DNA from 2 places in the Caldicellulosiruptor sp. DIB 104C genome. Region 2 is predicted to be linked to the other one. Evidence: riboswitches for the same ligand, from Rfam matches in the RefSeq annotation. Region 2 holds a riboswitch; the other holds the start of a gene.
What was found. A riboswitch is a leader RNA that binds a small molecule or an ion and turns the genes downstream of it on or off. The one in region 2 is predicted to bind cyclic di-AMP.
Positions count from the first base shown of each region.

Region 1: linked by a shared signal. The riboswitch ahead of PGC14_RS07955 (NlpC/P60 family protein) and the one ahead of PGC14_RS09520 (2-isopropylmalate synthase) in region 2 are both predicted to bind cyclic di-AMP.

Region 1 is NZ_CP116337.1:1,568,967-1,584,992, forward strand. It holds gene PGC14_RS07915 (GspE/PulE family protein) at 1-1,327, opposite strand, end outside; gene PGC14_RS07920 (response regulator) at 1,355-4,555, opposite strand; gene PGC14_RS07925 (DUF2273 domain-containing protein) at 4,595-4,798, opposite strand; gene PGC14_RS07930 (glycosyltransferase family 2 protein) at 5,572-6,525, shown strand; gene PGC14_RS07935 (GtrA family protein) at 6,512-6,979, shown strand; gene aroE (shikimate dehydrogenase) at 7,315-8,154, opposite strand; gene PGC14_RS07945 (YqeG family HAD IIIA-type phosphatase) at 8,151-8,660, opposite strand; gene PGC14_RS07950 (hypothetical protein) at 8,823-9,731, shown strand; gene PGC14_RS07955 (NlpC/P60 family protein) at 9,824-10,780, opposite strand; cyclic di-AMP (ydaO/yuaA leader) riboswitch at 10,788-10,950, opposite strand; gene PGC14_RS07960 (lactate utilization protein) at 11,044-11,685, opposite strand; gene PGC14_RS07965 (ABC transporter ATP-binding protein) at 11,685-12,911, opposite strand; gene PGC14_RS07970 (FecCD family ABC transporter permease) at 12,916-13,926, opposite strand; gene PGC14_RS07975 (ABC transporter substrate-binding protein) at 13,957-14,901, opposite strand; gene PGC14_RS07980 (glycine cleavage system protein H) at 14,950-15,270, opposite strand; gene PGC14_RS07985 (TlpA family protein disulfide reductase) at 15,277-15,789, opposite strand; gene PGC14_RS07990 (cytochrome c biogenesis CcdA family protein) at 15,820-16,026, opposite strand, start outside.
Region 2 is NZ_CP116337.1:1,890,885-1,906,910, reverse strand. It holds gene PGC14_RS09555 (glycoside hydrolase family 127 protein) at 1-665, shown strand, start outside; gene eutH (ethanolamine utilization protein EutH) at 748-1,842, shown strand; gene PGC14_RS09545 (polysaccharide deacetylase family protein) at 1,849-2,748, opposite strand; gene PGC14_RS09540 (DUF2092 domain-containing protein) at 2,958-4,010, opposite strand; gene PGC14_RS09535 (ribulokinase) at 4,300-5,970, shown strand; gene PGC14_RS09530 (GntR family transcriptional regulator) at 6,091-7,185, shown strand; gene PGC14_RS09525 (L-ribulose-5-phosphate 4-epimerase) at 7,188-7,832, shown strand; gene PGC14_RS09520 (2-isopropylmalate synthase) at 7,920-9,278, opposite strand; cyclic di-AMP (ydaO/yuaA leader) riboswitch at 9,284-9,434, opposite strand; gene PGC14_RS09515 (hypothetical protein) at 9,660-10,223, shown strand; gene PGC14_RS09510 (DUF362 domain-containing protein) at 10,291-11,412, opposite strand; gene PGC14_RS09505 (anthranilate synthase component II) at 11,631-12,197, shown strand; gene pabB (aminodeoxychorismate synthase component I) at 12,205-13,533, shown strand; gene PGC14_RS09495 (aminotransferase class IV) at 13,552-14,313, shown strand; gene PGC14_RS09490 (FMN-binding protein) at 14,384-15,385, opposite strand; gene PGC14_RS09480 (4Fe-4S binding protein) at 15,514-16,014, opposite strand; gene PGC14_RS09475 (FAD:protein FMN transferase) at 16,011-16,026, opposite strand, start outside.

The DNA of each region.
Region 1 (16,026 bases), 320 kb from region 2:
AAAAGTTTTCTATCCCCATGTCAACCAACCTTGTAATTGCACTTGCTGCATCATTTGTATGAATGGTTGACAACACTAAATGCCCTGTAATAGCAGCCCTGATTGCCATGTCAGCTGTCTCTCTGTCTCGGATCTCACCAATCATAATTATATCCGGGTCCTGTCGCAAGATTGATCTCAGCGCCGCTGCAAATGTTAGCCCTGCTTTGGTATTGACCTCAACTTGATTAATACCTTCTATAGTACTTTCAACAGGATCCTCAACGGTTATTATGTTGCGCGTTCCAGTGTTAAGTTCGTTTAAAATAGTATAAAGCGTAGTAGACTTACCACTACCGGTGGGACCACAGACCAAGATTATTCCATGTGGCGCAGCAATCAGCTTGTTATATTTCTCTTCGTCCTCTTCAGTCAAGCCAAGCTCAGTTTTGGAACGCACAAATGCACTTTTGTCTATCACACGCACAACAATCTTTTCACCATAAACACATGGTAAAGAGGAGATTCTCATGTCATATATTTTATCCGAAAAAATGTAAGTTGTTCGCCCATCCTGTGGTATCCTCTTTTCTGCAATGTCCATATTACCTACAATCTTAATTCTTGCCAATAGTGATGGCAATATCCCAATATCTAACTTCAAGACATCATACAATACACCATCTATTCTGTATCTGACTTTTATCTCGTTCTCAAACGGTTCAATGTGAATGTCGCTTGCACGCGATGTAATAGCTTGTTCAAAAATCGAATTGACAAGTCTTACAATAGGTCCTTCTGTTCCGTCTTCCAAACCAAGCTGGAATCGCGGTGTTAAAGTAGCTCTTTTGGCTTGGCTGTCCTTCTCTGCAGTCTCTTTTTGCAACTCTTCAGCTGCTTTTAAAGCTTCTTGCTTACCATAGAACCTTTCGATCGCACGTTTAATATCGGATGCCTTGGCGATTCGTGGTCGTACTCTTTTGCCTGAATAAATCTCAATATCCTCCATTGCAAATATATTAAGAGGGTCGGCCATTGCCACAATCAGGCTTCCATCTTCAGCAAAACTTACCGGCAAAACGGTATGTCTTCGTGCAATTGACTCAGAAATTGTTTCAACTGCCTTAGGGTCAATTGGATATACATCTAACTTTATGTGAGGTATCCCTAACTGAAATTCTAAAATCTCTATTAGCTCATCTTCTGTTATATAGCCTTTCTCAACCAGTATCTCGCCCAATTTTTTATTGGTCTGCTTTTGAATTTTAAGTGCTTCTTCCAGTTGCTGAGGTGTAATTATCTTTGCCTCTACTAAAACATCTCCAATTCTCTTTCTTTCTCTTGGCAAAATAATCTCCCCTCTTTTCCCTTATTTTTATGTTCCTAATTCACTCTCAGCAAAATTGTTTCTTTTCGCAGTTATTTTTATCATTACGTCATTATTGTCAATTTCTGACTCAAATATTATGTTTGGTTTATATAACACGTAAACTTTCCATTCTGTTTGATTTATATCTTGCTCAATTGCAGAATACAAAACATTATTTGAAGTTAGCTTGAGAGAATTAGAAGTTACAAAAGCTGCGCTTTGTGGAATTATAGCAATTAGCAAACCATTATCTTCAAATTTCAAGATTTGCACTTTATTGCTTTCAACATTTTGTATCTTGATATATTCATCCCCAACCAAGATTTCACAATGTTTCACTTCAAAAATAAGTTTTATAACATTGTTCTCTACTACTACTTGCCAAAATGCATAAGCATGCTCTATGGACAAAATAAGTACTTTTTCGCTGCTTATATAATCTATACTTTTAACAACTTTCCTTGATTTGGTATTCCACACAATATCTTTTTCTTTAGTTAATACCTCTCCTAACAAGACATTAAGCTTTCCATCTTCTTTTTCAACCTTCTGTGGTTTAATTCCACCTCTGTTGAAATGAAACTCAACATGCACCAGCTCTTCGTTAACTTCTTTAACTTCAACCTTTTCAAGAACAGGGCATTTTTCAACTGTCAAAAATATTTTATCTTCTTTCTTTTCTACAGAGTATCTGACTTGGTCAGCAGTATCAATCAACAGTTTATAACCATTTTCCTGAGCTACCTGATATCTTTTGACAACCTTGCTTTGCAAATATTTGATTCCTTTTTCAATGTATATATCCCTTCTTCTTATTTTTACGATTAACATATTATTTTCATCGTCTTTTATAACTTCCACATCATCGTAATCTATCCGGGACAGTTCAAATACTACCATATCGTCTTCAATAACTGGATTAACTGTTACAACTTGTGCTTCAAACTCAACAATTATGTTTGAATTCTCTAATCTTACATTAAAGTCTTCCACTTTGCTATAAATATTTATTATCACATCTTCCTCTTGCTCATAGAACTCTACCCGTTCAATACAGCCTTCTCTGAATTCAACTATTGGTTGCTCGATATTACATAAAGAAGCAGTTAAAACTTTAATAGTAACAGCACCCTTTTCTTTGTCTTTTTCTGCTAAATACTTTATTTCTCCCTCACCCTTGAGAGTTAAAAATGCTTTTGGACCATTTTCTTCATATTCAAATGCTTTGATTTTATTCAACTTTCTATATGGTATTATAAATAGGTTTGTTGACGTCCTATCTTTTGACAGTGCAACCTCGATTTTACTCTTATTTTTAAGAACAATTGTTCCGCTATATCCCTTTCCTAATCTTTCTATTTCAATAGAACTAAAGGCTTCAAATTGCTCACTGTTTAAAATAGGGTCTTTCAATAAATTTACATATTTGTTATTGACATGAAACTCAATCGTGTTTTGAATTTGGTTATGGTTAATTTCAATCTCCTCAGGAAGTATATTTTGAAATACAATGCATTCCTGGAACAAATTGTAGAGCACAAAAGCTTTGTTAGGTTTTATTGAAATAAACGTTCTGCCTTTTTCTTTTACAACCGAAATCCTTTTTACTGGTGAGCAGATGACAAGATACGACTGGCCTTTTTCCCTATCTTCAACTATTTTAAGACTTTCAAGATACTCCTCTTCGAATTCAAAGTTTCTCTCAAGCAACGTTTTTGCCACAATATAACCATGCAAATAGGCATATGCAACCCCGTTCTCGGTATCATGCTCCAATACTACAGGCACAGTACTTGAGTTTGTTATAAGTTCTATTAGCGTTTCCTCGTCAGAATGATGTATTAAGACATCTTTCAAAATATTTACTTCCACAAATTTTATTCCAACCGATGTTCTTCCTTCAATAATTTCATATCTTGCTTCTTTGTATAAAATAACTTTTACATCATATCCCTTTTCACTTTTTTCTACTATATATCTGTCTACTATTAAATCCTCTACTTTAGTTTCTCCCTCATTAAATATTATGTCACTGGTAGAAATCCTGATGGTGTATTCTTTCTCGGAGATAGCATCAACTTGAATACTGGAAGGCACCACATTATCTATCATTATGAATTTATTATTTTTATTGTATGAAATAACTCCCTTGCTTCTTCTGAGAACTATTGATATCTTCCCTTCTCTTTCACGAATATCAAACTTTTTAGCTTTTGTTAGAACCATAATATATACATTTCCATTTATTTCTTTTACTTCTACTTTCTCAACAAGACTATTCTCAAATGTATACTCATGTTTGACATTTGATGCTACAAAGCACTCCTCGATAGTAACTATTACTCCATTCCCTAATTTCATTCTCCCCACATTGTAAGCTATTTCTTTGTTTGTACAAATTGAAAGGATATCTTCCCCACCTTTCTGCTCAAATTCAATATTAGTCACAATACCACCAACGTCTATCTCCTCACCTTTGTCTTCGTCGTAAAAAACACTTGTAGTACTTCCTTCTTTTTCTTTTTCATCCTCAAGAAACTCATCTGACACACCCATCTTTGTCTCTATCAAATCTGAAACTTTTTCGCTGATTTCTTGCTGATTATTTGTTTCATTTCTTTTTTCTGAGAGATCTTGGGTCAATTCTGGAACATCTGAAATTTCAGTTGTATCAACTTTACTTTTACCTCCCTCACCTTCAACTTTTACGAATTCATCAATTCTAGCAACTTCCTCGTTTTTGCTTTCATTCTCCACACCAGGTGTTTCAATTGTCGCTTGACTTAATTCTTTCTGACCTATACTTTCCTCGTTTGTCATATTTCTTTCAATCTGAGACAATGCTTGAATATTTTTCTCTACTTTTTTCAGAACCTCTTCAACTTTTTCCCGGGAAAACGGTTTGGTGATATAATTTGTTGCTCCAACTTTCATTGCCTCTTTTACAACCTCATGATTACTAATTGCTGTAATCATTACAACCTGCGTAGAGGATGAAGTTTCTTTTATTTTTTTTAAGAGCTCTAATCCACTCATATCCGGCAAAGTAATATCTAAAGTCACTACATCAGGTTTGTATTCCTTAACCATCCTTAAAGCTTCGTTTCCACTTGAAGCTTCTCCTACTACTTCTTCTCCTAATTCTTGTAATATTCCCCTTAAAACCTTTCGTATAAAAACAGCATCATCCACAATTAAGATTTTCACCCTGATACACCTACCCCTCTATTTGAACTTTCGGTTATTTCAATTCTTATCTTTCAGAAGTTCTCTTATTTTATCATACGTTATAAACTTTTTACCTAATATTATTCCAACAATGACAACTACTGTTATCAGTATAGCTTTGACTATTCCAACTTCTAAAATAAACAGAATCAAAATAAGAGCTAAAGCTCCGCCTACCAACATTCCCACATTTTCTTTTATAAATTTTTCTAATTTATTCAATCACCCATACCCCCTCGAATATTTTTTCATATATTTTTGTGAACCTTTTGTAAATAAATTTACACATTTTCTTACTTTTTATTATACTACGCTTAAATTAATTGCGCAATTTAAAAAATTTTTGAATAGCGCTAAACGTTGTTAGTTACTTTTTTATTGAAAACTGCCTCTATCTAAGAAATTACAACACCATAGAGATTCTAAAGTTTTACAGAAGTTAGCAATTCTTTCCATTACTTTTTTTATAGTATTTAACTATATATCAATTATAATTATTTGTTTAATTACTTCACTTTTTGTGCACCCCTCTTTATACGCTGTTCTAAAATCAGGAAGATTAACTATTGAGCGAATTCCCTGTTATGTTAAAATACATATAAATAGTCCCAGAAAGGAATTAAGTATTATTCGCTCTAACAATGCTGTCAAATCTTTAACCTCTAATTTACTTTTTGAAATTTTCTTTTTCATTCTGTTACTAAGAAAGAAAATTTTTTAATGTCTAACATCCGGAAGTGGTATTGATACTTTTAATTACTTGGTTACATGGAAGTAGTCTGCTGAGTTTTTATTTTTTTATTGCCAAAAAGGTTGAGAAATTCCTGCATTATTCTTGCAGAAGATAAAGTATTAATGATTATTCCGAATAATTGGTTATTTCTGAAATTTTATATCCATTAAACAGAATAGTTGTCTTTCAATAATTATAAGTTGAAGTTCTGAAAAAGGTGAGATATAATTTAATAAAAATTCACGAAGAAAGGATTTATACCATGCTACCAAAAGTATACTTTGTAATCCCATGCTATAACGAAGAAGAGATGCTTCCTTATACAATTGAGAAGATGCTGCAAAAGTTTGACGATCTTTTGAAAAAGGGACTAATATCCGAAAACAGCAGAATTATCTTTGTGGATGATGGGAGTAAAGACAAAACTTGGCAGCTAATAAAAGAGGCAACAAAAGACATAAAGTTTGTTGGTGTAAAACTTTCGAGAAACTGTGGCCATCAAAATGCTTTGATGGCTGGAATGAGCTATGCTCTGAAGTTTTGTGACTGTGCAATTACATTGGATGCTGATTTGCAGGATGATATAAACGTAATTGACGAGTTTATCAAAAAGTTTGAAGAAGGGTATGATGTTGTGTATGGTGTTCGAAGCAGCAGAAAAACTGATACTTTTTTCAAAAGATTTACAGCACAGAGTTTTTATAAGCTGATGCGGGCATTTGGAGTTGAAATTGTGTATAACCATGCAGATTACAGGCTTTTGAGTAAAAAAGCCTTAGAGTTTTTGATGCAGTTTGAAGAGAGAAATTTGTTTTTGAGAGGAATAATTCCCCTGATTGGGCTCAAATCAACAATTGTGTATTATGAAAGACAAGAAAGGATTGCAGGTAAGACAAAATATCCACTCAAAAAGATGCTTTCTTTTGCCTTTGAAGGAATAACCTCATTTTCTGTAAAGCCAATAAAATATATAACTTTTGCAGGCTTTTTGATGTTTTTACTCAGCATTGCAATTTTGATATATGCAATAGTTCAGAAGATAAGAGGACAAGCCATTGCAGGTTGGACCTCTTTAACCATTTCAATTTGGTTTATAGGCGGGCTTCAGCTTGTTGCACTGGGATTGATTGGTGAGTACATAGGGAAGATTTATAAAGAGGTAAAGAGACGACCGCTATATCTTATTGAGGAGATAGCAAAAGATGAACATGAGTAATGTATCCCTCAAAAGAAAGTTTATTTTAAAAATTCATTCAAAGGTCAATCAATTACTTGAACTTGTCAAATTTTCAATTGTAGGGGTTATAAACACAACAATTGATTTTGCAGTCTTTTTTGTTTGCTACTCTATTTTGCATTTTAATTCTTCTTTCAGTCAGGTTTTTGGCTACACGGCTGGTATGGTCAACAGTTTTTTGATGAACAAAAAGTGGACATTTGAAGATAGCACAAAAGGACGTATAATAATACTAAAGGTAGTAAAGTTTGCCTTTACAAATATTATCTCATTGCTACTCTCAATTGTAATGATAAAACTTTCAAGGCTATATCTGTCAAACTCAATTTTAATTGCAAAAATACTTGCAACTTTATGTGCTCAAGGGGTAAACTATATTTTATATAAGTTCTGGGTGTTTACTAAAATGGAGACAAATAATGAGAGTATTTAAAAAAACATGTAAAAAGATTTTTGAGTACATTGTTGCTTTATTGCTGGTATTTCTCTTTTTGTTATCCTATTACTATAGATTTTTGCTCTAACAAGAAAAAGTTTTAGGATATAGTTCCCGAAAGTCTTAATATTCTGTGTTTTCGGGGGATGTAATAGCTTGTTGAACAAATGATTTTCCATTAATATAAAGGTGATTGCAAATTGTATTAGCATATTTGGGAGAAATTTGAGACTTATCGTTTTTTGTTACATACCTCTCTTAAATGAGCAACTCACCTCCAATCTACATGCCTCTTGTATGTCTTAATACCCTATAACCTTATATTTTCCAAGCTATATTTTTTTCTCGCACTCCTTTAGGATTTCAAGTAAAAAACTTTGAGAAAGATTTACTATATCAAACCAAATCTTTTCAGCTTCAACTGCCTGGTACACAAGCATCTTAAGACCATTTTCAGTCTTTGACCCTTTCTTTTCGGCTTCTTCCAAAAAAGTGGTCTTAGGAGGATTGTATATCATATCATATACAAAAACTGGTATGCCAGCCACATAGTTTTCAAAGTCAAAAGGACTGCTTTCAATATTCGGAAACATTCCCACAGATGTTGTGTTAATAATTATATCGTATTTAAACTCATATCTTCTTAGCCATTCTACTGGAAGGATTTTTAAAATGTCTTGAAAAACCTCTTTTAAGCTTTCTGCCTTTTCATATGTTCTGTTTGCAACAAAGACCTCTTTCACACCCATCCTGTAAAGTCCATAGATGCAAGCTTTTGCTGCACCACCAGCACCTAAGATTAAAATCCTTTTGTCTTTTACACTAATTCCTACTTCTTCTAAACTCCTTTTAAAACCTAACCAGTCAGTGTTATAAGCAACAAGCTTTTCACCTTCTTTTTTTACGGTGTTGGCAGCCTGAATTATTCTGACATCTTCAGAAACCTCATCGCAAAACTCCAAAATATCCTCTTTATAGGGAATTGTTATGTTAAATCCGACAACATCGCCATCTTTTTTAACCATTTCAACAAACTCTTTTAGCTTTTCAAAATCAGGTAATTCAACATTTGAGTAAACTGCATCAATACCAAAGTTAGACAAGATTTTATTGTGAATAAGAGGAGAGATAGAGTGTCTTAAGCTCTTTCCAATAAGATACAGTTTTTTCATTTGCCCTCATCCTTCATATAGTATTTTAAGATCCTTCTCTCAAAGATTCTGTTTATTCGTGTTATAAAAAACTCCCTTTCTTTAAGCGGCCTTACTAAAATCACAAAGAGTTTTAGCCTTTTTGCACCTATTACATCCGTAAAAAACTGGTCACCAATCACAGCTGTTTGATGGTTTTTCTTTCCTTCATGAAGAATGTAAGATGCTTTTAAAAAACCAGATTTTAAAGGTTTTTTAGCATTGTACACACTCGGGAGCCCTAAAACATTTTCAATTTTTTTTACTCTTTCTTTTTGATTGTTTGACACAAGGCATATTCTAAACCCCAGTTCCTGTGCTTTTTTTATCCAAGAAAATACTTCACTTTTTATCTCAAGTTCACCCCAAGGCACTAAAGTATTGTCAATGTCAATGATAAGATAATTAATGCCTCTTGACTTTAATTTCTTTAGGTCAATCTCAAATATGTTATTACAGATAATATCGGGTTTAAAGCGCTTTAGCATTTTACGTTCTATCTCCCCTTAAAAACTTTTCTGTCTAAAAAGATGATAAAATACAACTTTTTTAAAAGTACATTTGAGCAAATCTTTTTTGTAGAGTATAATTAAATTATATTCTAATGTTGGAATTTTTTCAAAAACAATTTACAAGGGGGAAATTAAAAAATGGTTGAGGTCAAAAAAGTAGAATTTAAAGGGTGGGAAAATTGCTTTTTGATTTCAAATGAGAAAGTTGAAGCTATTGTCACAACAGATGTCGGCCCAAGAATAATTTATTTTGGTTTTAAGGGTGGTAAAAATGTATTTTGCATTGTTGAAGACCAAGCTGGTAAAAAAGGCGGAGATGAATGGAGAATCTACGGGGGAACAAGACTTTGGCATAGTCCAGAGGCAATGCCACGATCATACTACCCTGACAATACACCTATTGAGTATGAAATTTTGACCGATGGTATTATGTTAATTCAGCCTACTGAAGAGTGGACAAAGCTTCAAAAGATAATTGAATTTAGGCTTGACCCAAGTTTGCCAAAAGCATATGTTACATACAGAATAAAGAATAATGGTCTTTTTGATGTAAAAGTGGCTGCATGGGCACTATCTGTTATGAGACCTGGTGGGGTTGAAGTTATGCCAGTACCTAAAATTGATACTGGACTTTTACCAAGCTATCCTCTTGTCATGTGGCCATATACAAAACTCAATGATCACAGAGTTGTGTGGGGTGAAGATTTTATTTTACTAAAGCAGAATCCAAACTGCAAACCCCCCTTTAAAATTGGGTATCCAAATTTAGATGGTTGGGCTTGTTATTTAAATGACGGAGATCTGTTCGTAAAATACTACAAACATATAGAAGGTGCTGAATACCCAGATTTTGGGTGCTCATATGAAACATATACAACAGATTTCATGCTTGAGATGGAAACATTAAGTCCTCTTTACAATTTGCTACCTGGCAGTGAGATTGTCCACCACGAGGAGTGGGAACTCAATAAAGTATCTGGGGAGATTAGGTGCGAAGATGATGTTAAAAGATTAATCCTGCCTCTTGTAAAGAAGGACGAAAAATAAAGGCAAGAAATGAATCAAAAAATACTTGTATAATCTATGGTTGCACTCAAAAAGGGGGCTTCCCTCTTTAACTGGAAGACCCCCTTGTCTTTTTACCTTATTACTCTTTTTGCCATCATGAACGATGTACCATACTTTGAAGTAAGGTCTGAAATTGTCACACAGCCTCTTGCACTCGATGCATGAATATATTTACCACCACCCAGATAAATTCCAACGTGATTGATATAATTTTTACCACCGTCTGTATCAAAAAATACCAAATCACCAGGTCTTAACTCATTATATGATATTCTCACACCATTTGTAGCTGCCATGTCAGCTGCAGTTCTCTCTAAGCTAATCCCAAAGTTTCTAAACACATATTGAACAAATCCTGAACAGTCAAACCCTGTCGAAGGAGATGATCCACCATATCGATACCGTATCCCTAAAAAGTTTTTAGCAAAACCAAGTATTCTATCAGCTAAACTGCCATTGTAAGCAACTTGAGCTTCCCTATCATATCCGCCACGTGATGATATCTTCGTTGTATGGCTTGTTGACATTTTCAAAAGATAATATGCCATATATCCAACTGTGCCATCGAGTGTTTTTACCTTTATCCAACCGTTTCGCTCTCTTGCCAAAACGTATACCTTGCTACCCTTCTTCAATGTTTTTAGTATTTTTGAAGAAGTGGACATATTACTTCTGACCCTTGCATTGTCTTTTAGAACGGTTGCCATCGGCATCTGAGAAACTACTTGCCTTGTATTTGTAGAACTTTTTACTGCATTTGAAGTACTGCTGTCTTTTGTGAGCTTTATGTAATCAGATTTAACATACCCCACAACACCATCAAATGAAATCTTAACCCATCCACCTGTAGATGATAAAACCTGCGCTTTAAAGCCTTTTGGAAAAATTCCTAATACTTTTGATGATGTTGAAGGACTGCTTCGGATGTTGACAGTAACTGTTGCCTCAGCTGTCTTTGCAAAACCTTTGCTACTCCATGTTATAAGCAGCAAAAACATCAAAATTCCAATTAAAGCTTTAGTATTCATTAGAATACTCCCTTCTTTTTGGGGCTTACGGGATTAGCTGACGGGTTCGGGACAAGAAGGACATCCCTACGGCAGCCAAAGTTTGCCGATTCACCCCAATATAACGCTGGTTCTCCCGCTGCATGAGGCAAATTTAACAAACTGCCTCATGCATTCAGCCACTCTTGTCAATCATTTTGATGTTATTATTTTATTATAATTTCGATATTACGTCAACCTCTTTTTACGAAATTGTTACACGAATGTTGCTAAAATATTACTACTCAAAATCCTAACTCCTCTTTTACTATTATTATCTTTATACGCCCTTTTACAGGGTGCCTCCTTGTGACAACAATATGGCTGCATATACAGTCCTGGCTCAAACAATCATGACATTTACCAGAAGAAGTACAAGGTGTATTCTTTGAAAGTCTTTTTGCATTCATAGGTGATGCAATGTTTCTTACCCTGTTTATTCCTTCCTGCTCATTCAAGACAAGCTTGTTTATTCCAACAATTACTATCACGCTTTTGGGTCCAAACATCAAAGCTGCAAGTCTATTACCATTGCCGTCAATATTGATAAGTTTGCCATCAAGGGTTATGGCATTTGAAGACATGATATAGTAATCTGCCCAAAACGATTTTCTGTAAATCTCTCCAAGCTCGTCGCCACTTAACCCCTCTTTGTACCTGTCCAAGAAGTTAAACTTCCCATTTCTCAAAAAATCAATTACCCCACACTCAAAAAGCGTCATTGAACCTCCACACGAAACCACTGAACCTTTTTCAATTATTTTTTCTAAAAGAGGTACAATATCCTCTTTTTTGTCTACAATAAAACATTCAAAATTTCTCAACTCAAGGTTTTTCTTCAAAGTTTCAAGATTTATATCAATCCACCATTTTTTGTTTGGATTCATTATTTTTTCTCCTCCCTTTGAAGTATGTGTTTTAGCTCCTCTAAGGTATTTAAAACAACAGCTTTTTCTTTTAGGCTATTGTAAAGACTTGTTGCTATTCCATTTGTAAAGTCACGATTTGAAATATCTTCTTGTTCTATAATAAATAGTTTCTTTGCAAACCTTAGTGCTTCAAGATTTTTTACATTCTGAATTCCAAACGGAATATCGCACAAAATACAAAAATCTGCTTTCTTTATTAGCTCAACATTTTCAATGTACTCTACTTCTCCAATTGGCATAAATGGCATTGTGAAAACTGTGTATATAGAAAGTGCCTGAGCAGTTTCATAGTCTGTGTCATTTATTGCAAGAACACCTGTTGTAACCTTAAATCCCATCTCAACCAAAAGTTTAAAAACTGCTTGTCCTTGACCTCCGCCTGCTACAACGTGCACATGAACACCCTTTTCATATTCTTTTTGAATTAGTTCAATGTCAAATATTCCAAATGGATTTCTATAGACAATTGCTTCGGTATTGTACACCTTTTTTATATTCTCTGCCTTTATCACATCCTGTGGCCTTCCAAAGTCTACAATTTTGCCATCTTTCATCAAAAAGACAATGTCACAAAACTTCGCCGCGAGTTTAATGTTGTGAAGTGCCATTATTGCAATCTTGCCTAATCTCACTTCATCCTTTACAATATTTAAAATCTTTTCTTGATGTGTAATGTCAAGGTTTGAATTTGGCTCATCTAAAAGTAAAACTTTGCTCTCTTGGGCAAGTACCCTTGCAAACGAAGTTCTTTGCCTCTCACCACCTGAAATCTGCAAGATGCTTGAATACTTTTTTGCTGTTAACTCAACCATATCTATTTTCTCTTCGGCAACTTTCTTGCTCTCTTTGTCGTTTGAAAACCTACTCTTTTCGTGTGGGTATCTTCCCATCATTACTATGTCAATCACCGTAAAAGGAAAGTTTGAAAATATACTCTGGGGCATATATGATATAATTTTTGCCCGTTCAATATCAGAAAGTGAAAATATATTAGTTTGATTATAAAAAACCTTTCCTTCAAAAATTTTGACAATCCCTGCTAAGGCCTTAATGAATGTACTTTTCCCACTTCCATTTGGACCAACTATCCCATAGACTTTTCCTTCTTTAAATTCTATTCCCTTTTCGACTTCTACTATGGGTTTTGTATACCCACACTTTAGACTTTCTATATAAAGAGACATAATATCAAATTGTCACCTCATTCTCGCGCTTTTTTAAAAGGTACAAAAAGTACGGTGCACCCACAATTGAGGTTATAATCCCAACCTTTACTTCAATTGGTGAAAACAGCACTCTTGCAATTGTGTCGCACACAATCAAAAAAATTCCACCACCAAGAATTGAAGCAGGAATGAGCTTTCTATAATCACTTCCGACAATTAGTCTTAAAATATGTGGTGTTATCAGCCCCACAAATGAAATCGCACCTGATACTGAAACTGCAATCCCTGTTAAAAGAGAAACTAAAACTAAAAGCTGTTTTTTGAGCCTCTCAGGGTTAACACCAATTGTATAGCTTTCTTCTTCTCCTAATATTAGAATGTTTATCCTCTTTGCGAAAATAAGTGAACACAGTATCAAAATAACAAGAGGCACAAAACTTATCTTCACATGTGTCCAGCTACGGCTATCAAGCCCGCCAAGCATCCAAAATATATACTCGCTTACCTGGTACTGATTGATGTTTGAAAGGATAAGGGAATTTATTGAGGATATAAAAGTGGATACAGCAATGCCAATTAATATCAGGTTCAAAATGGGAGTTTTTCCATCTTTTGTTGCAAGCTTGTACACTAAAAAAGAAATACCAAGTGCACCTACAAATGAAAATAAAGGTAAATAAAAAATGCTTATGGTGTTGAACGAAAGAGCAATACAAGAAATTGCACCCAGGCTCGCACCGCTTGATGTTCCAATTATACCCGGATCTGCCATAGGGTTTCTGTAAAGCCCTTGCACAAGTGCTCCTGCAACAGACAAGCTCATGCCTACAATCATAGCAATTATTATTCTGGGAAGTCTAATCTGACCAATAATTGTCAAATCCATCTGGTTGACCCCAGGCACTTTAAAACCAATGAGTGAAAAAATTGCCTTTAAAACACGAAGGGGAGGGATAAATACACTTCCCACCCCTATTGAGACCACAAATACTATTAAAAGTATTAGGCTCAGTATCACTATAACCCTTTTCAATACATACCACCACTTCAAATTTCTTTGTTTTTATTTGAACAGGTACGGATAAGCAGCCTTTGCTAAGTCGTAAATACCTTCAACAATGTAATGCGAAACAGTTTGAACGTGTCTATCGTCAAGTATAATCACTGCGTTGTTTTTAACAGCTTTTAGATTCTTAAAAGCAGGGTCTTTTTTAAACTCTTCTACATATTGCTGAGAAGTCTTTTTTGGATTATATGAAGCAGAAGGAATAACAATAATATCAGGGTCCCACTCCAAAATCTGTTCTTTTGTGATTGTTGGCCAACCTTTCAAACCTGCAACAGCAGCTATGTTTATAACCCCCGCAAATTTTGCAATCTCATGCTGTGTTGTGTTTCTTCCATATGTTGAGTTAAAGTAATATGTGTAGAAAAGCACATACTTTTTCTTTCTTAAGTATTTTACCTTTTTTTGGACAAAGTTAATTTTGTCATCCATGTACTTTATAAGAGCCTGGCCTTTCTGAATTTCACCTGTTAGCTTTGAAAGATTTATAATCTCCTTTTTGATATTTGAAATCGAATTTGGATTTAAACTTACATATATTGGACACTTAAGCCCCTTTTTCAAAAGGTCATATTTTGACTTGTCTATATAATAGGGAACAATTACAAGGTCAGGATTTGCAGCAATTATCTTTTCAATGTCATTGCTTGAATATCTACCTTTCACATTTTTAGCCAAGTTCACAACGTTTGAATTGTTCTTATCATCTGCAAATATAGAAAGACCTATAATTCTGCTTGGTGAAACCATGTTCAAAAGAATTTCATCTGTCTGAAGTGCCAATGAAAGAATTCTTTGAGGTTTTTGTTTTACTGTAATGCTATTACCTTTTCCATCTTTTACTGTAATTGGAAAGTCCGCAGCATGGGAATAAAGTGGCATCAAACTTATCGCAAGTGCAATCAATACAACAATAGCAACAATTCTTCTACTCATTTTCATCAGTGTCTCCAACCCCTTTATTTTGTAATATTCACTTGCACCATTATATCACACAAGTTGCTCTATGTCTATACTAATTATTTCTGTCTCTTCTGGGAATAAATTTAATATAGTAGGGTCATAGCACAGCTTAAAATTAGCATGCTTTATAAACCCACTGATAGGAGACTTTAATGTATATGTTTTATAAATTGTCTCAATACTTGCAAATTCTTCACCCTGCTGAAGATAGCCATGTGTCTTTATGAATTCAAATATGACAATATCACCAAGTTCTCTTTCTAAATTTTTTGTAATACCAACTGAAGCCAATGAACCATTTAACTCAACCCATAAATCGCCATAAAGAAGTCTCTCATTGTAAAGCATCCTTCTTCAGTCCTTTTTATTTTGTTTTACAAACTTATCCAACTCATCATATGTCATCATACCAACATTCTTTGCTATTATTCTCCCATTTTCATCCAATAAAAATGTCGTAGGTATTCCCTCTATACCAAAATTTGACGCAATCTCGCCATCTTTGTCAAGCAAAACAAGATAACTTACACCCATTGAGTTTAAAAACTCTTTGACTGTATTTTTGTCCTCTTGAATATTTACCCCGATCAAAACAATGTCTTTGTTACTTTGATGAAACTTTTCAAAATCAGGAATTTCAGCTTTACATGGCAGACACCAGGTAGCAAAAAAGTTCAAAATTACCTTTTTGCCTCTAAAACTTGAGATCGAATATTCTTTGCCATCAACAGATTCAAGCTTAAAGTCAACAGCACCATTTACTCTTACTTGTGACTTTGTCCGTGGAATAAATTGATAGACTAAAAGAGCAATGAGTACTGCAACAACTAATATAAAGATAACATTTTTTGCCCTTTGATTCAACATGTAATAGTTACCCCCTGTTTTAAATTTTTATCATCTTAAAAGATTTATCTTATCAAAAAATACAAGGATTCCAAAAATTATCATAAAAATACCTGTTAAATACTCTACTACTTTGACATGCCTATTTATAAAATCAAAAAAAACTTTAATTCTCTCTATAAAAAGAGAAGTTAACAAAAATGGCATGGCAAAACCAATTGAATAAAATACTAAAAGCATCACCCCTTTTACAAAAGT
Region 2 (16,026 bases):
TTTATTTGTACAATAACAATGAGATATATGTGAACTTGTATATTGGCAGTGAGTCTGAATTTTTAATTAATAATCAAAAAGTAAAAATCATACAAAATTCAAGTTATCCATTTAATGATGAGGTCAATTTTAAAATAATTACTAATGGAGAAATGTATTTTACTCTTAATTTGAGAATTCCAAGCTGGTGTGATAAGTTTGAAATCAAAATCAATGGAGAGCTTTTGACCGGTTTTAGCTTAAAAGATGGCTATGTTTCAATAACACGCGGCTGGAAATCAGATGATAGGATAGAGATTATACTTCCAACTCAGCTGAAAAGAGTATATTCAAATCCTCTTGTGAGAGAAAATATTGGCAAAGTTGCAATAGTAAAAGGTCCTGTTGTTTTTTGCATTGAAGAGGCAGACAATGGGGATAATCTTCATTTAGTTTCTGTTGATAGAAATAGCAGTTTGGAGCTCCAGTTTGATGAAAAATTACTAAATGGAATTTACGTAGTTTATGCACACGGTTACAAAATTAGGAGAGACAATTTTGAAGATCAACTTTATAAAACTGATTTTGAGGTCAGATATCAACCTACGAAGGTGAAATTTATTCCATATTTTGCATGGGGAAATAGAGGAAAAGGAGAAATGAGAGTGTGGGTGTATGAGAAATAGAGAATTAAATAGTTTTTTGTAAATAGAATGTGTGATAAAATATTGTGAAAAATGGAATGAGAAAAAGGAAGAGGTCTTAAGAATGCTAATTAATAAGGTTCTATTCTACCTTTTTTCCATTTCATTTACTGTAGGATTGTTAGACAAGATTATGGGAGATAAATTCAAACTTGCTTCAAAAGCCGAAGAAGGCTTTGTGATTATGGCAAAGGCAATATTTTCAATGACGGGAATACTTTATCTGTATCCATTTTTGAGCTTTATATTGATAAATCCTTCAAGATTTTTGGCAAGGCTATTTCAAAGCGATGGAGCAGTGTTGATATCCTGTATTTTACCTATAGATATGGGTGGGTATCATATTTCCAGTGAGGTTTCAAAAGATGAAACATCAAAATTGATAGGTGGTGTTTTATTGAGCTCTACTTTGGGGGCGAGTATAGGCTTTACATATCCTGTTGCATTTGGAATACTAAAGAAAGAATACAGAGATGAGTTTATTAGAGGCAGCCTTATAGGAATTATATGTATTCCCGCAGGTATTCTTTTGACATCTATTTTTTACGGGTTTGACGTTTTAAAAGTTTTCAGACTAATATTCTTTGTCATAGCAATTGTGATTATATTAGCTTTTGGAATTGCTAAAGAATGGTTCATTTTAATAAATTTGATGAAAATTTTGGGCAGGGCAATGAACATCTTGAATTTAATTGGTCTTATATTTTTAGGTTTTCACATTCTAACCGGCAGAGCAATTTTACCTTACAAAACTGCTTTAGATGAGAGCATAAAACTGCCTTTGAAAATGGCAATTTTAATAGCTGGAAGCTATGTATTTTTCTCAATTGTTTATAATGTGTTAATAAAATATTCTGGTTTTGTTAGAAAATACCTAACGTTAAATCAACAGGGGATAGAAGGAATGATGATGCTTTTGATAAATTGTGTTCCCACACTTTATCTTTATGAGAAGATGGATTCTAAGTCAAGAATTATAAATGCAGCATTGAGTATTACAACTGCTTCTGTTGTGGGCCCACAATTAGGATTCTTAGGTGCAGTTGCACCTTCATATATATCAATTTTCCTCTTTAATAAGCTTATAAGTGGTCTTCTTGCTATAGGGGGGACAGTTTTGTATCTGAGATATAAAAGCAAACAGCTATATAAAATATGAAAATCCCTAACTCCGTCGGAGTATAGGAATGCTTTTTCTTCTATTCACATTAACACCAACTGAAGGTCGGCTTTTATAATTATTCTTTTGTTTTTTTTCTGAATAATCTTCAAAATACTTTCCTTCTACAATCCTTACAAACTGCTGAAAAGAAATTTTATCTGAAATAGTGAACCTTGGAAGCTCGTATGGGCTACTGTTTGATGTTACGTACCCTTTTTTTGTTGTAAAAGCAAGCTTATAATTAAAGGATTTTAAAATCTCAATTATTACTTCATTATATCCGCCAAACGGATACGCAAAATAAGGTGATTGAACTACCATCTGACCATTTATAAAATCAAAGAGAATGTCAAGCATGCTGTACTGCAAAAGTGCAGGTTTGCCATTTATGATTTTATGCATATCATATGTGTGAGAGCCAAACTCAAACACATCAGAGTATTTTACCATGTCTTCTAAATTAAGGTATTCAAATTCATCAGGTCTATTTGACTTGTCTATAACAGTTTTTCCAATTACAAAAATACAAGCTTTAAAACCATATCTTTTTAAATTTGGGTATGCCAATGTGACATTGTTTTTGTATCCGTCATCCATTGTGATTACTACAGAATTTTTTGGTGGTGTATACTCGCCTTTTAAAAATCTATATAGCTCATCCATCGTCAATGTCTTAAAGTTTTTTCTATAAAGATAGTCCATTTGAATTTCAAAATTTTCAACAGAAGTGACTGTACTATGGTTGCATTTTACAGCTTCTTCTTTGTCTTTATAAAAATAATGATAAACCAGTACTGGTATTTTGGTTTCTTCTCGTTGAGCAGAAACGTAAATTGGAAACAATAATATTAAGGAAATTGCAACTATTGTTAATACTGCGATGAAATATTTTGTCTTTTGCATTTTAAAATTTCACCTTCTTTTGCAGCGAGTCTTTCACGCAAAAGACACAACATTATTTGATTATAAGGGTAGTTTGTGTGAATATAATTAAAAGAATGTTACAGAAATTTGGGAAGAGAGTTTATCGAAATACAGAAAAATAAAGGAGACTGCCGCATTTTGACAGCCTCCTTCGCAAATCTCATTTTTTCCAAATTTATATTTTTACTTTATTTTAATTGCTGAATCTTAGTTGCAAAGCCTTCCAAAAGTTTTAAGATGCTTGACAAGTCAGGTTGGACATTTTGTCGTTTTATCATGCTTTCATTTATTTGCAAAAACTTTACATCATTTCCAGTTATAATATTGGTTATCTCAATTCTTGAAGAAACACCACTGTTGTTTGCAGGCATGTTTTTAATTATAATCTTTACAATTTTATTTGTCTTTTGGTCTAAATAAAAGCTTACTTTGTAGTCATCCAATTTTAATAAGTTCACTGATGAAGTGATTGCACTTTCAATCTGTTTTGTAATTTGAGCTCCGCTAATTGAAGCAGGGTCTACATTTAAAGATTTTAAAGCTTGCTTTTCTTCATCTGTCAATGTTTTGAGATATAAATCTATCATTGGCGAAAGCTGGGTGAGGATTGTTTTTGTATTAGAAAGCAAAAGACTTTTTACTGCAGGTTCTAAAATTTTGCCAGGCAGAGTTGTTGTCAGCACATAGCAGTCAACGTTTTTGCCAAAAGCTAAAGTTTTTGTCCTATAAGCACCTTTTACAATAGAAGGTGTCTGTGAACTGAGATAGTTCAAAACTGTTTGATTGAACTTATTTAGGTTTTGAGAAAGTGGTATGTCTAACATATTAATTGAGAGCCACAAACTTGCAGGGATGCTGGTTTCTATATATTTATTGTCTTTTGTATCCAGTATATAAACCTTTTGACCATTTACATAAATTGTTGAAGTTGAATTTCCTTTTTTGGCTTGAACAAAGAATTTTTTGTTTTTCCTATCTGCAGATATTTTGTGGCTACTTGTATTATTTACCAGAACATTTACACCAAAGCCTATTGATTTTTGGCCGTTGGAGGTAGTGGTTATGTCACACGAAATTGGAAGGTCAGGATTCAAAAGCTTGGTAAGTTCAGTTTTAAAAGCTTTTTCTAAAGGATTTGATGAGGATTGTTGAGTTTGGGCTGCTGGTACAAAGGGCGCTGAAATGAAAAGGATAAAACTTATAATTGTAAATAAGGCAAATAATTTTTTGAAACTTTTCATTCTTTCTCACCTCCAGATTAAATCTTTCTCGGAATATTAACACTTTCTATATAAAATTATATCACTCTTTTTTAAAAAGTGACCATTCGTTTTGTTTTTTCGCTCTTTCAGTTCTTCTATCTTTTTCCTATAAAACAACTTTGTGTAAAAATAATTTGAGTGGAATGTATGCTTAAATTGTATATATACAACTTTTTTTATCCTCTCTCTTTTGTTCTTTTTGCATATATGCTACTATATTTTTAAAGAAACATGTATGCACAAGCAAAAGGGGAAAAGGGGGATTTTTATGGCAAAGTTTAGTATAGGAATTGATTTTGGGACACAGTCAGGAAGAGCAGTGCTTGTTAATGTTGAGACAGGTGAAGAGGTTGCAACAAGTGTGAAAGAGTACACTCATGGAGTCATGGACGAGAGCTTGCCAGATGGTACAAAACTTCCTCATGACTGGGCACTTCAACATCCACAGGATTATATAGAGGTTTTGGCAACAACCGTTCCAGATGTCTTGAAAAAAGCAGGTGTTTCCAAAGACGATGTGATTGGAATAGGAATTGACTTTACAGCCTGCACTATGCTTCCTATCAAAAAGGATGGGACACCGCTTTGTGAGCTTCCAAAGTTCAAATCAAATCCTCATGCCTATGTTAAGCTGTGGAAACACCATGCTGCTCAAAAGTATGCAAACAGGCTAAATAGAATAGCACAAGAGCGAGGAGAGAAGTTTTTGCAAAGATATGGGGGAAAGATTTCATCCGAATGGCTATTCCCCAAAATCATGCAGATTTTAGAAGAAGCACCAGAGGTTTATGAAGAGGCAGACAGATTCATTGAGGCTGCTGACTGGATTGTAATGAAAATGACAGGGGTTGAGAAGAGGAACTCATGCACAGCAGGATATAAAGCTATCTGGAGCAAGAGGGAAGGATATCCTTCAAAAGAGTTTTTCAAAGCACTTCATCCAAGACTTGAGAATGTTGTTGATGAAAAGCTATCCCGCGACATATATCCTATTGGCCAGAAAGCTGGTGAGCTCACACAAGAGATGGCAAAGCTAATGGGCTTAAATCCTGGAACAGCTGTTGCAATTGCAAATGTGGATGCGCATGTTTCAGTTCCTGCTGTTGGGATTACTGATATTGGTAAGATGCTGATGATAATCGGAACATCTACATGCCACATGCTTTTGTGGAATGAAGAGAAGATGGTCCCAGGCATCTGCGGGTATGTCGAAGATGGAATTTTACCTGGCTTTTATGGGTATGAGGCAGGTCAGAGCTGTGTTGGAGACCATTTTGAATGGTTTGTTGAAAACTGCGTGCCAGCGCATTACTTTGAAGAAGCAAAGCAAAAAGGATTAAATATCTACCAGCTTCTAAAAGAAAAAGCAAAAGCATTAAAACCTGGTCAAAGCGGTCTTTTGGCGCTTGACTGGTGGAATGGTAACAGGTCAATTCTGGTTGATGCAGACCTCACTGGTATGATGCTTGGCATGACCTTAACTACAAAGCCAGAGGAGATGTACAGGGCACTGATTGAGGCAACAGCGTACGGCACAAAGATAATAATTGACAACTTCAATGAACACGGCGTTGAGGTAAGAGAGCTTTATGCGTGTGGTGGCATTGCTGAAAAAGACGAGCTTTTGATGCAGATTTATGCTGATGTGACAGGACTTGAGATAAAGGTATCAGCATCACCTCAGACGCCAGCACTCGGCTCTGCAATGTTTGGTGCAGTTGCTGCAGGAAAAGAAAAAGGTGGTTATGACAGCATATTTGAGGCTGCAAAGAAGATGGCAAAGTTAAAAGACTATTCTTACAAGCCAAATCCAAAAAATCATGAGATTTACAAAAAGCTCTACAGAGAATACAGAATTCTTCACGACTACTTTGGCCGTGGAGCAAATGATGTGATGAAGAGGCTAAAAGAGATAAAAGAAGAAGTTTCGAGGATGTAAAGCTTTTAGGTTTTTTAACTTTTCAAACACAGGCTACCCATTTTTAAAAAGCTTTTCGGACTTTTTGAAGGGTAGCCTGCGAGTTAAATAATGGTATTGATTTAAAATTTTTTAAGTGGTATGATAAAAATAAACTTGTATGGACAAGATGATGATAAAATGAGCAAAACCAAATATGAGATTATAAAAGATTTTATTATTGAAGGAATTAACTCTGGCAAGTTCAAAGAGGGCGAGAAGATTTATTCAGAAAATATGCTTGCAAGAAAGTTCAAAGTTTCTCGTCACACGGTAAGAAGAGCTATAATGGAACTTGAGTTTGAAGGACTCCTTGTGTCTCAAAAGGGGAGAGGTACGTTTGTTGCAAAGAAAAGTGCTGACAGCTCTAAATGCATTGCTGTTCTGACAACATTTATATCAGACTACATCTTTCCCCTGATTATAAGAGGAATTGAAAAGGTGATAGCACATGAAGGGTACGGGCTTTTGCTATTTTCAACCGACAACAGCTACGAATTTGAAAGATATCACTTAGAGAGCATAATAAACAATCCAAACATAGACGCTGTCATAATAGAGCCGACAAAAAGTGCCTTGCCTTCTAAAAATCAAGACCTTTACAGAAAACTTATACAAAAAGAGATTCCTGTAATTTTCATCAACACTATTTTACAAGACATAGCACAAAACTACATAATAACCAAAGACCAGTCAGCAGTTTATAAGCTTACCCAGAGTCTTATAAAAAGTGGGTGCAAAAAGCTTCTTGGCATTTTCAAAGGAGACGATTTGCAGGGGATAAAAAGGTATAGTGGGTTTGAAAAGGCATGCAAGGAGGCACAGGCAGAGTTTGATGCAATCTTTTTTACAAGTGAGGAGTACAATTTTGTTCATAACAGAGCAGCTGAAATCATCTCAAGAGAAAGATTTGATGCTGCTGTTTGTTACAACGACAAGATTGCCCTTCCTCTTTGTGTAAAGCTAAAAGAAATGGGATTTAGAATTCCTCAAGATATATCGGTTACTGGATATGACAACTCACTTCTTTCTACACTGACAGAAATAAAACTCACAACAGTTGAACACCCAAAAGAAAAGCTTGGCGAGATGGCAGCAAAAGCAGCACTATCTATGATAAAGAAGAGCAGAACTGGTGTCAAGGAAGAGGTTGAATGTGAGATAATCTTCAGAAATTCAACAAAAGGAGGATTTTAAAAATGCTTGAAAGCTTAAAAGAACTTGTTTGCAAATACAATTTATATCTTCCAAAATATGGTCTTGTTACATGGACATCCGGAAATGTGTCAGCTCGCGACCCTGACACAAACCTTGTTGTTATAAAACCATCAGGTGTGATGTACGACGATTTGACACCTGATAAGATGGTAGTTGTTGACATGGACGGAAATATTGTTGAAGGGAATTTAAAACCTTCAACAGACACTCTCACACATCTTTATGTATACAAGCACATGCCACATATAAATGCAGTGGTGCACACACATTCTAACTATGCAACGGCGTTTGCAGCACTGGGCCAGCCAATAAAAGTGTATTTGACAGCAATTGCCGATGAGTTTGGCTGTGAGATTCCATGCGGACCGTATGCTCAGATTGGTGGTGAAGACATAGGCAAGGTAATAGTTGAGTATATAGGAGAAAGTCCGGCAATTCTTCTTCAAAACCATGGAGTATTTACAATAGGAAGGACTGTTGATGAGGCAGTAAAAGCGGCTGTTATGGTAGAAGATGTTGCAAAAACAGTGTTTATTGCAAAGATGATGGGCGAGCCTATCGAGATTCCACCTGAAGAGGTAAAAAGAGCTCATGAGAGATACGTGACAAAATATGGACAAAAATGAGCATATTTTTAAATCAAACCCCCAGCACAAAAAGGTTTTATTATACAAAGCACAAGGCTGCCGTTAATTTGGCAGCCTTGCTTTATTTTATATTCCAAATACCTCTTTTACAACCTCTTTTAACTCTTCATCACTTATTGATGTATTTCTTCCATTTTCATATTGACCATCTACCCATTCTTTGACCTTCTGAACCCTTGGGTCTTTTTTGTCAACCTGAATGTCAATACCGCTGTCTTTAAAATACCTGTTTATCCAGATTACAATTCCTGCAATACCTGAGTATGCATCTATAATAACCTTTGGTGGTCTTCCCAAGATTTTACCTGTATCAAATATATTGTAGATTTCCTCATCCTTCATGAGCCCGTCTGCATGAATTCCAGCCCGTGTTGCGTTAAAGTTGTCACCAACAAAAGGCGTCATTGGCGGAATTTCATAGCCTATTTCTTTTTTGAAATAGTCGGCAATCTCAGATATCACAGCAACATTCATACCATCTGCACTGCCTCTTATCTGAATATATTCCATCACCATTGCCTCTAATGGTGTGTTGCCGGTTCGCTCACCTATTCCCAAAAGAGATGTGTTTACCATTGAGGCACCATAAAGCCATGCCATTGTTGAGTTTATGACTGCCTTGTAAAAATCGTTATGGCCATGCCATTCAAGCCACTCAGATGGCACCTCACCATAGTTTACAATCCCATAGATTATTTGAGGCACGCTTCTTGGAAGAGCCACCCCCGGTATTGGTGAGCCAAGCCCCAGCGTGTCACAGGCTCTGATTTTCACAGGCATATTTGCCTCTTTTGAAAGCTTCATAAGCTCATTTATAAACGGCAGGACAAACCCGTAAAAGTCTGCGCGTGTGATGTCTTCAAAATGGCAGCGTGGTATAATTCCTGCCTCTAAAGCTGCTGACACAATCTCTAAGTACTGTTTCATTGCCTGGCTTCGTGTCATCTTGAGCTTCTTAAAAATGTGATAGTCCGAGCATGAAACCAGAATTCCTGTTTCCTTGATACCAAGGCTCTTTACAATCTCAAAATCCTCTTTTTTTGCGCGAATCCAAGCAGTGACTTTTGGGGAATCATAACCCTTTTCCAAACACTTTAAAACTGCTTCCTTGTCCTGCTTTGAGTACACAAAAAACTCTGTGTGAAGAATAACGCCACTTCCATTGTCAAGCTCATGCAAGTAGTCATAAATCCTACAGATTTGCTCAACAGTGTAGGGTGAGCGTGACTGTTGACCGTCTCTGAATGTTGTGTCTGTGATGTAAAGCCGCTCAGGAACATTCATTGGCACAATTCTGTGGTTGAAAACAAGCCTTGGTACTTCATTGTAAGGATAGATGTTCCTGAAAAGATTTGGCTCTTCAACATCCCTGAACTGATACTCAATCTCAAGAATGTGAGTTTTTGGATTAAATTTAACATTCATAAAAACAAACCTCCCTTTCAAAGCTTCGGGGGTTAGCTGACGGGTTCGGGCAGAAAGGGATATTTGCCCTACAAGGCAAGATGCCTTGATTCACCCCGAAAAAGTGGGTCCCCCCTATCCTGTGCTTTTTACACAGGAATTCAGCTTTGTTATAAGTATTATGATACCATTATGATACCAAAGAAAAAGATAATAAACAAGAGATTTAGAATTAATATCGAAACAAAATTTTTAAAATTACTAAGGTAGTATGATATATTAATATATTCATGGAAAAAAGGAAAATAACTGTTGATTTCTTTTATTTTAAATGTTACTATTACAATATAAAGGTACAAAAATAATAAAATACTTGTTCATTAAAAAGGTGGGAAAAATAAAATGAAAAAATTTTATATAGTTATATTAGCGATATTGATTTTGGTGTTTGTGTTTATTACTATTACAAAAGAAAGTTTTTCGATTGCGCTTTGGAGAGCAGGATTCAGTTCTTCTAATATCCAAACATTGGCGAGAAGTTTTGATGATAATGGGAATGAAATTAAAGTCATAAAAACAAGTTCAAAAAAACATGATATTGTTCTTGTTTATTTAGTTAAAAACAAATTTGGGTTTTGGAAGGTTGGATATTTTACAACATCTTCTTCTAATAAATTAGCAGTTATTGGATGGATGAAATGGAGTGCTATTAGAAGGTTTAAGTTGGATGAGGATCCTCTTTTTGAAGCTGAAAATCACAGAATTTATTATGGCAACAATGCCATAAAGCGTATAGAGTTTTTCCCTGGTCAAATTCCTGAAAACGTTGCAGTAAGTATTTGGCAAACTGGTAAAGAATATTACATTCATCTCGTTTGTTTCGAAACAGGTAAGGATAGTCCATTGAATAGTATTGATATATATTCTCTATTACTGAAAAATAAATGTATAGCAAATTTGAGATAATAGAAAATATTATATGAAAGGGGCTCTCCACCTATTTTTTGGACAGCCCCTAAATTTATTGCGCAATTTAAACTTTGATCAGCTCATACTCCAAACTTCCAAGCCCAATCTCTTGAGCATGCTTTAGTGCAACTCTCCAGTCTGTGTCAGGATGAACGCTCTTGAACCTGTCAATCTTGCCGTCAACCTCAATGTGTTTTGCTGTTTCAAACACAGACCCAGCTGGTGTGAATGCAGAGCTATTTACAAGGTCAACACATGCCTTATCCAAAGCAACAGGGTCAAATGACGCAGCTATGCCGATGTCTGGTGCAATAGGAATATCATTGTGTGACCAGCAGTCACAGTCAGGTGATATGTTCATTATAAAGTTTACATGAAAATGAGGCTTGTCTTTGAGCACCGCATATGCATACTCAGCAATCTTTTCGCTTGCAATTGATGCAGCCTCATCCCACTTGACTGTTGCTGCGCCAAACTGACACACTGCAACGCACTGACCACATCCAACACATTTTTCATAGTCAATGACCGCTTTTTTCTTCTCACTCAAAGTTATAGCAAACTGCGCACAGCTTTTGACGCACATTCCGCAGCCAACACATTTTGATGTCTTTATAACCGGCTTTGAGGATGAATGCATAAAAAGCTTTCCACCACGCGAGCCAGAACCCATCCCGATATTTTTGATAGCACCACCAAACCCTGTCATCTCATGACCTTTAAAGTGGTTCATTGAGATTATAATATCAGCATCTGCAATGGCAGAGCCAATCTTTGCTTTTTGAGTATGTTTAAGGTTCACCTCAATCTCTCTGTACTCTGTTCCTTTGAGCCCATCTGCGATGATTACATGACAGCCAAGTACAAGCGGGTTAAACCCATTTTCATACGCAGCTTCTAAGTGGTCCAGAGCATTGCTTCTTCTTCCCGTGTAAAGTGTGTTCGCATCTGTTACAAAAGGCTTGCCACCAAGGCTTTTAATGAGTTTTACAATCCTTGCGACATAGTTTGGTCTTATATACGCAAGGTTTCCTGGTTCTCCAAAGTGGACCTTGATAGCAACAAACTTGTTTTTAAAATCGATTGTTTCAATCCCTGCCTTTTTCACAAGATTTTCAAGCTTGTCGAGCATATTATACCCTGGTTTGGTTTTAAAGTCTGTGAAATAAACCTTTGATGCAGCCATGTTCTCTCTCCATCCCCCTTCAAAAACTTTCTGTGAGAAAAATTATAATCCTTTTTTTTGATTTGTGAATAGCTCATTTTTACACAAAACTACAAATATTTTAAAACGTTTGATATCAAGCTTCTTGCATTAATAATACAATAGCTGAAATGAAGTTTACAAGAGTGCACTTTTTTGATATAAAGTATCATATATGATACTCTTAGAGTGGGGTAAAAATGGTGTTGATTATTGACAACTTTGACTCGTTTACATATAATCTATACAATTATTTTCTAAGATTAGGTGAAAAGACAATTGTAAAAAACAGAGATGAGATTGATATTGGATATATCTATAGCTTAAACCCTACATATATAGTTTTGTCTCCCGGACCGGGAAGACCTGACGATGACAGAATTCTATTCGAAATAATAGATAACTTTAAAGAAAACAAAAAGATTCTTGGGGTGTGTTTGGGTCATCAGGCAATAGGGATGTACTTTGGTGCAAGGCTTACAAAGGCAAAAAGACCTATGCATGGGATTGTAGATACAATAGATCACGATGGAAAAGGAATTTTTAAAGGATTGAAAAATCCTTTAAATGTCACAAGATATCATTCGCTTATATTGGAAAGAAGTAGCATAGACAATACAGATCTTGTAATCACTGCAAAGACGAAAGACAGTGAGGTTATGGGTATAAGGCATAAGTTTTACAAAATTGAAGGTGTTCAGTTTCATCCAGAGTCAATTGCAACTGAACAGGGTCTTTTGATGATAAAAAACTTTTTAAGAGGGTGAAAATTTCTTGAGCATACCGATAATAAGTAATGTTGCTGAGCCATTTTGTGTATTTTTTAATCTAAAAGAGGATTTTTCTATTCTTCTTGAGAGCAATCTCTATAACAAAAGCTATGGAAGATATTCGTTTTTATTTTTAAGACCAAAAGAGGTTTTTATATGCCATGACCATGATGATAGCTTTGAATATTTAGAAAAGCTTTCAAAAGAAGTTTCAAAGAGAAGAAAAGATTCAGATTTTATTTTCAATGGTGGGTTTGCAGGGTATTTTTCATACAACTTTGGTGTTGACTTATATAAAGTTGAAAGAAAAAGAGACTTTTCTTGTGTGTATAAAGCCTTTTTTGGATATTATGAGGATTTTATAGTCTTTGACCATCTTTGCAAAGAGATTTATATAAACCTTTCTTCGAAAAAAGACTTAGAAAAAGTAAAAGAGATTATCTGGGCACAAAAAGATTGTACACATTATAAGGATTTTGAAAAGCCGTTTGTCTTGTCTGTTTTGCCAAATTTTAAAAAAGAAGAATATAAAAAGTGTATAAAGAGGATTAAAGAATATATTTATGAAGGCGATGTGTATCAGGTTAACCTTTCACAGCGTTTTGTGTTCAAAGGGAAGTTTGACCCTGATTATTTATACTTTTGTTTGCGAAACAGAAACTTTGGTGCATACCATGCATACATAAAACTGCCAAATGCAAGCATAATTTCAACATCTCCTGAGCTTTTTTTGAGAAAAAGAGGCTCTGAGATTATAACAAAGCCTATTAAAGGTACAATCAGGCGAGGTGAAAGTGCAGATGAAGACAAGCTTTTAAAAGAAAAACTTTTTAATGATACAAAATGCCGATCAGAGCTTTTGATGATTGTAGATCTTGAAAGAAACGATTTTGCAAAAGTCTGCAGACCCCGGTCAATTGAGGTGCCAAAACTTTTTGAGGTAGAAAGCTACTCAAGTGTATTTCACTTAGTTTCAACAATAAAAGGTGAAATAAACTCTGGGGTCACGCTTTCTGACATAATTAAAGCTACATTTCCGGGTGGGTCTATCACAGGTGCACCAAAATTAAATGCGATAAAGATAATTGAAGAGCTTGAAAAAGACCCAAGAGGAGTTTACACTGGTTCTATTGGTTATATAGCAAATAATTTCAATATGGATTTTAACATTGCAATAAGAACTCTGGTTTTAGAAGGCGAAAGTAGCTATTTTAATGTCGGTGGCGGAATTGTGTGGGATTCTGATGAGGAAGAGGAGTACAAAGAGACTTTGTACAAGGGAAAACCATTTTTTGAGATATTAGGCTGCAGAGAGTTTATAGAAAATATTTGAAATGGGGGAAGTTTAAATTTGCTTTTTTCAGATAATTTTGATAGCTTCAAATTTGGACTTTTGCCCTTTGAAACAATATATTATCAAGAGGGCATCCCTCACTTTTTATATGATCATTTTATAAGACTTAAAAGAGCTTTTTGGATTTTAAATCTGCCTTGCAAAATTAGGTATGAAGACTTTGAAAAAAAGGTGCTTGATTTTATCCTGTCATCTTCCAAAAGATTTGGTGCGATTAGAGTAACATATTACAAAAATACCCTGATGATTGAAGAAAAAGGGATAAGATATACAAATGAATTGTTTACCCAGGGCTTAAGTTTGATAGTTGCAAGGTCAAGAAAAGATTCAAAGAATATTTTGAACTATATCAAAACATATAACATGGGTATAAATTTTATAGAAGAAATTTGGGCAAAAAAGAAGGGATTTGACAGCTGCTTATTTTTAAACCACCAAGGTTTTATCTGCGAAGCTGCGTTTGCAAATATATTCTTCAGAAAAGGTTTTACCCTATATACCCCTCACTTGTCATGCGGGCTTTTGCCCGGAATTATGAGAAAAAAGGTGTGTTTATTAGCAGAGAAGGTAAGTTATGAAGTAAAAAAAGAGTTTTTGAGTTTAGAAGCCATTTCAAAAATGGATGAGTGTTTTATAACAAGTAGTGTTGCAGGAGTTTTTCCTGTAAAAAGGATTGATAAGTTTGAATTTGCAAGCAGAGAATTTGCTGATACCATTTCAGAATATGAATATTTTAAAAGACCTTGGCATGTAAAATAAAAAAAGCCACCCTTTAAGTCTATAACCTATGCGGGTAGCTATTAGTTTATAACACAAAAAACATTTATATCTAATTTTGCAAACTCGATTCATTTTCAATCTTTGCCTTATTTAAAGCATCTTCAACTGCCATGATTATTCCATAAGATGTTCTTGTTGCACCAGAGACTATGTCAACATTTGTAGACTGATTTTGAATAATCTCCTGAGGAATAATTTCAAATGGCAGCTGGGCAAAGCTTTGTGTTTCATTATGAGATACAATTTTAATTTTTGTTATCTTGTCATCTTTAATTGTGACCTCAACAACAAGCCCAGGTCTGTAGCCAAACCCCTCGCCTGTGTAGGTACCATCTTTATATATTTTAGATATACCTTTGGGAGTTTCTGAAGTATTATTCGAAACCTTAAAATTTTGAGTGCTTGTTTCAGTTGCATTTGATAAATTTGCTTGCACGTTTTCCTGCTGTGATTCATCTGAGCTGTTAGAAGATGACACAGGATAAGTGGAATTTTGTACAGAGCCTTGACTTTTCTCAAGACTTGTTTTTTGACTATTTTCTGCAGCTTGTTCAAAAGTTTTAGACTGTACATTGGCACTTTTTTGATTAGTTTCAGTACTGTTATAGCTTTCAGCAGCACTTTGGTTTTGCTGATATTTTGATGTCATGGCATTTTCTTGAGCTTGGTCAGATATTTGATTTTGAGAAGTATTTGCTTCTTGGCTGTTGTTTTGGGCAATTTCTGCTTGATAATCTTGTTGAGTTTCAACTTGTTTATTATCTGAAGAATTAATATTTTCATTTTCTTCATCAGTTTGATAATCTTCATCTGCAAAAGAGGGTATTGCATTGTATTTTGCTGTATCAATCTTTTTTGCACTGGGCAAAAAGCTCAGAGCAGAAAATACTGCAAAAAGCCCTGCAACTGTTAAGCTGCTCGTATATCTTGGGTTGACAGGCTGATTTGCAAAGTTCAACTGCATATTGTAACGCGGGCAGATTTCAACACACTTTATACAAGATATACACTCACCTTTGTACTTCTCTGCATTTTCAGTTTCAATTCCCATTGGGCAAGAAACTTCACATATTCTACATTGACCACAATTTTTCTCTTTCTTTCTAACAAATGCTAATCTTGTCATTGATATGATATTAAAAACTGCACCAAGTGGACAAAAATATCTGCAGTATGGTTTTAAAACAAATGGTGAAAAAAGAGTATCAATAACAAAAAGACAAAGTTTGCTAAATAGAGAGAAATATTAAAGTTCAAAGAAACGAGATTGTCAAAAGCATCCCATGGGTCTGGAAGTTGTTTGTCTCCAAAAGTCCAGATAAAAATGATAAGATAAATAAGTACAATGTATTTTAAGCCTTTTAAAGCTTTGTCAACTTTTCTTGGCATCTCAAATTTAATTTTAAAGAGCTTTCTAAAAAGAAGGTTTGTCCATTCAGTAATTGTTCCAAAAGCGCATATCCAGCCACAGAAAAATCTGCCAAAGAAAATGGTTACAATTACTGTTACAATTAAAAAAATGAAATTTGAATTCCAGTTAAAAGTTTCTTTACCTATAATAGCTAAATACAGACTTTTTATCTGAGACAGCAATATTGCAAAAGACATAGGAAAAAATAGCAAAGAAAAAAGCTGAACAAAAAATCTTATAACTTGCGTTGGTAAAATTTTTCTTTTCACAGTATTATCACC